DNA from 2 places in the Shimia sp. R9_1 genome. Region 1 is predicted to be linked to the other one. Evidence: riboswitches for the same ligand, from Rfam matches in the RefSeq annotation. Region 1 holds a riboswitch; the other holds the start of a gene.
The links. A riboswitch is a leader RNA that binds a small molecule or an ion and turns the genes downstream of it on or off. The one in region 1 is predicted to bind cobalamin.
Positions count from the first base shown of each region.

Region 2: another riboswitch for cobalamin. It lies ahead of J7399_RS01625 (DUF1636 domain-containing protein); the one in region 1 lies ahead of J7399_RS17770 (DUF1636 domain-containing protein).

Region 1 covers NZ_JAGHRN010000006.1:106,885-109,275, reverse strand. The annotation lists gene J7399_RS17775 (hypothetical protein) at 7-933, opposite strand; cobalamin riboswitch at 1,220-1,420, shown strand; gene J7399_RS17770 (DUF1636 domain-containing protein) at 1,523-1,930, shown strand; gene J7399_RS17765 (ABC transporter ATP-binding protein) at 1,927-2,391, shown strand, end outside.
Region 2 covers NZ_JAGHRN010000001.1:325,474-327,864, forward strand. The annotation lists gene cobO (cob(I)yrinic acid a,c-diamide adenosyltransferase) at 1-529, opposite strand, end outside; cobalamin riboswitch at 571-788, shown strand; gene J7399_RS01625 (DUF1636 domain-containing protein) at 865-1,248, shown strand; gene cobW (cobalamin biosynthesis protein CobW) at 1,245-2,342, shown strand; gene cobN (cobaltochelatase subunit CobN) at 2,349-2,391, shown strand, end outside.

The DNA.
Region 1 (2,391 bases):
GAACGCTTAGATGGATGGCTTGGTGAGCGCGGCCAAGATCAGCTGTGCATGTTTGATTTCGCGGTAGACATCAGACGGGGTTTTGCCGCCTTCGTAGGGGGCGAAGACCACATGCGGGGCTGCGTTTGTAGCATTCATCAGCGCCATGGTGTCTGCATAGGCGCGCGAAAGCACCACAATCACATCATCGGGCGAGATCGGACCGGATTTGGCTGCAGGCACGGTGATTTTGCCGGGTACGGCAAACGCCGGATCGTTTTCGGAGAGAGACTGCAGATCTTGAAGAAGTGACAAACCCGCATGGTAGGCTTCTGATGGGGTGCGTCCGGATTCGGCTGCGAGATCGGATTCGTTGATGGAGAGCCCTTGTTTTGCCAGAACGGCGCTCAGGGACTGGCGGATGCTCACGGCCACGCGAAAAACGTCGTTTGGCACAGTGGCGGGCACGCCAAGCGCTTTGAGCTCACCAGACACTCTGAGCAGGCTGCCGTAGACATCTTTGGGTTTCTTGCCGCTTTGGAGATCGACGGAGATGGTGCTCTCCTCAAGTCCGTAAGTCGGGCGGAGATCCTGTGCCTCAATCAGCAGCTGGTCGACGAACTCTTTGACCTCTGCCGGAGTCACTTTGTGGACTTTGACCTGATTGAGACCGTGGGTTTCTAGCCCATTCATAAAGCGGAGCAGCTGAACTTTGCGCCACTGGTCGCGCGCCAAAAACAGCACGTGTCTTGGCATCGCGTCATCATCTGGTGTCGCCGCGGTCGCGCTCTTGGTGAAGTTTTCCTGATTCAGGACCTGAAGTTCTTGTACCAGTGCTTCGGTCACTTGGTAGACATGATCAGGTTTGACCCCCGACGCTGTTGATGGCTGTGCAAGGGCAATCAAGCCGGAAAATGCTATGCTGAATGAGAGAGTGATCTTGGTGATGCTCATTTTGAGGCTCCATCGGTCAGTGTCGCGCGTTTGGTGTCCTAACGTCATCTGGAGAAGAAAGCGTTAAACTGGCTGCCGGGGCTGCAAATTGAATTTGTAGTTGGGAGGTGGAGACTAAAGTGCAGCAAAATAACGATAAAACCGAAGGTTGTGTGAAAGGGACAAGGGCATTCCGTCCAGATTTACGGCGGTGAGCCGTTGTCTCGTGGTGCGAACGTCACGTCACCAAGTCGCTTCGGACCACGCCTCACTGTGCCAGATGGAGTTGACTCGAAGACGCGCATCGTGGATTGCTGCACGAGATGGTATCTGGTGCAGCAGCGCCGGATAAAAGGGAATACGGTGCGGCGATATATGCGCCAAGTCCGTGACTGCCCCCGCAACTGTAGGCGGTGAGCAACCCCAAATGCCACTGGGCCAGAGCCCGGGAAGGTGGGGAAGCCAAGCACCGCGAGTCAGGAGACCTGCCATCATCAAACGTAACTCAACCCGGGCGGGGTGACCCGGAAGGAGGCCAAGATGGCTCTTTTGGCTTATGCCGCAGACATGACTGGTTCCCTGTTCGCCCCGCGCTTTCGCGGAGGGCGAAATGAACCGAACACCCACTCATCGCATCACAGTCTGTACGTCCTGTCGCCACAAGGGCGAAACCTGCAAGCCGGGCTATGAGCTGATTGCGAAGCTCCGGACGGCCATTGCCGCAGCCGGGGACAGTATCGCCGAGGACTTTGAAATCACAGGCACGGCCCGTGTGGCCGCTTGTGACCGCCCCTGCACGGTGGCCTATCACGCAACGCGCAGTGCGTCCTATCTGTTTGGCGATATCACACCTGATGAGGACATTGACGCGCTGATGGATTTTGCCCGGCAACATGATGCGTTGGATGACGGTTGGGGCGGCCCGGTGGAGGTGCCGGATATGCTGTGCGCGTCCAATCTCTCGCGTGTTCCGGCGACCATTATGGCGATCGAGGATTGCATGGAGCGTGTGTCATGACCGCGGCGGCGCTGGAAGTGCGCAATGTGAGCTGGGCACCGCGCAAGCGCGACCCATTGCTGCTGGAAGACACAAGCTTCACCCTCAAGGAGGGCGAGGTGATGGGGCTTGTTGGCCCAAACGGTGCTGGCAAAACGACGCTGTTGCGCATGATTTATGGCTACAATCGCCCCTTGTCTGGCGACATCCTGCTTGGTGGTGACTCACTGCGCCAAATGGCACCGCGTGCCGTGGCTCGCAAAGTAGCAGCTGTTCTGCAGGAACAACCGTCAGATTTTGCGCTGACGGTCCGGGAAGTGGTGGCGCTTGGGCGTGTGCCGCATCGACTTGGCCTGTCCACGCCGGGCAAGCGCGATGCGGATGTGATTGACGGGGCGCTGGCGCGTCTTCAGCTGCAGCATCTGACCGACCGGAGCCTTTCCACGCTTTCGGGGGGCGAACGCCAGCGGGTGATGGTTGCG
Region 2 (2,391 bases), on a different contig from region 1:
TCAGCTCCGGCTTGGCATTGCGGCCGGTCAAAAGAACGTGAGTCATCTCAGGCTTTTCGCTCAGCAGAAAATCGACCACATCGTCGATATCGAGGTAGTCATTGCGCAGCGCGATGTTGATTTCATCGAGCATCACAAAGCGGTTCTCCGGGTTGCGGATCAGCTCCTTGGCCAGCTCCCAGCCAGCCTCTGCTTTGGCAATGTCACGCTCTCGGTCCTGCGTCTCCCAGGTAAACCCTTCCCCTGACACATGAAATTGCACTTCTTCTGGGAAATGCTCTTCCAGAAAGGCCCGCTCCCCCGTGGCCATCGCGCCTTTGATGAACTGCACCACAGCCACCGGCATGCCATGTGCAATGCAGCGCATAATCATGCCAAATCCGGAGGAGCTTTTGCCTTTGCCCGGCCCGGTGTGCACGATGATCAGACCTTTTTCTTCGGTCTTTGTGGCCATCATCCTGTCTCGCGCCGCTTTGATTTTGGCCATCTTGGCCTTGTGGCGTTCGTTCTGATCCGTGTTTTCAGACATTCCTGCCCCTCCGTTCGCGCTTGACTTAGCCGCAATCATTGCCCATTCGGGTTGTCGCTGGTTTCTGCTCGATTTGAGCAGGTGAAAAGGGAATGTGAAACGGGTCCAACGTCAAGGCCCAAAGCGCAGCCGCCCCCGCGACCGTGACCGGAGAGGTCCGCCACAGCCACTGGAGAGATCCGGGAAGGCAGGAGGACCACCAGAGCCAAAGCTCTGAGATCCGCAAGCCGGGAGACCTGCCAGCGCAAATGACATAAACCGGACGGGGTGTTTCGGTGTCGGGCTCTCCATAGATGTCCCGTGTTTGCCCCGTCCCTGAAAAGGGACCAGATCTGATGGCTGATGCAAATGCTCCAGTCGAATTGCTTGTCTGCACCACTTGCCGTGCCGGCCAGCCAACCGACGTCGAAGGGCCGCGCCCCGGCACGCAATTGTTTGATGCGCTCACCGCCTCAGACCTGCCGGAAAACGTGACCGTGAAAGGTGTTGAGTGCTTTTCCAACTGCGATTTTGGCTGCTCGATCACCGTGCGTGGCGGCGATGAGCGCTGGACCTATGTCTATGGCAATTTCACCGGTGCAGAAGACGCGGAACTGGTTGCGGACGGCGTGAGCAAATATGCCGCCACCGCTGACGGGCTGGTTCCATGGCGCGAACGCTCCACCCATTTCCGCAAAAACTGCATCGCCCGCATTCCCCCACTGGAGATCCCCGAATGAGCACTCTTGAGAAACTCCCCGTCACCGTCATCACCGGCTTTCTGGGATCCGGCAAAACGACACTGGTGCGCAACCTGATGACCAAACCACAGGGCAAACGCCTTGCGGTGATCGTCAATGAATTTGGCGATGTGGGGGTGGACGGCGAGATCCTGAAATCCTGCGCCATCCCGGATTGCCCGGCCGAAAACATCATGGAGCTGGCCAACGGCTGCATCTGCTGCACCGTGGCGGATGATTTCATTCCCACCATCGAAGCCCTTATGCAGCTTGAGCCGCGCCCAGAGCACATTCTGATTGAAACCTCCGGCCTGGCCCTGCCAAAGCCGCTGTTGAAGGCGTTTGACTGGCCCGACATCCGCTCCAAGATCACTGTCGATGGTGTGATCGCGCTGGCGGATGCAGAGGCTGTGGCCGATGGCCGCTTTGCCACCGATGTGGCCGCCGTGGATGCGCAGCGCGAAGCAGATGAAGGCTTGGATCACGAAACCCCTCTGTCTGAGGTCTTTTTGGATCAGATCAACTGCGCCGACATCGTGCTGCTGACAAAGCCTGACCTGGCTGGCCCGGAAGGTGTCGCCAAAGCCAAAGAGATCGTCCTGTCAAAAGCACCCCGCGCACTGCCCGTGGTTGAAGTGGCAGAAGGCGATGTGGACCCGCGTGTGATCCTTGGCCTGGAAGCCGCCGCAGAAGACGATCTGGAGGCCCGTCCCTCCCACCACGAAGATCACCACCACGCTCATGATGGTAACGATCATCATCACGATGACGATCATCATCATGACCACCATCACGATCACAACCATGAGGCGTTCAACAGCATTGTTGTTGACGTGCCAGAGCAAACCGATCCCGCAGCTTTTGCTGCCAAGATCGAGAAAATGGCCAAAGATCTCAACATCCTGCGCGTCAAAGGCTACGCCGCGGTTGAAGGCAAACCCATGCGTCTGCTGGTGCAGGCTGTGGGCGCGCGCGTGCGCCATCAGTTTGACCGCCCATGGAAGCCCGAGGAAGGCCGTCAGGGCCGCATGGTCGTGATTGCGGAACATGATGACGTAAATGTGGATGCGATCCGCGCCGCTCTGGTAGACTAAACGCCCATGCATGTAGTCTTTCGCGAAAGCCACGGTCTTGATGAGGCCG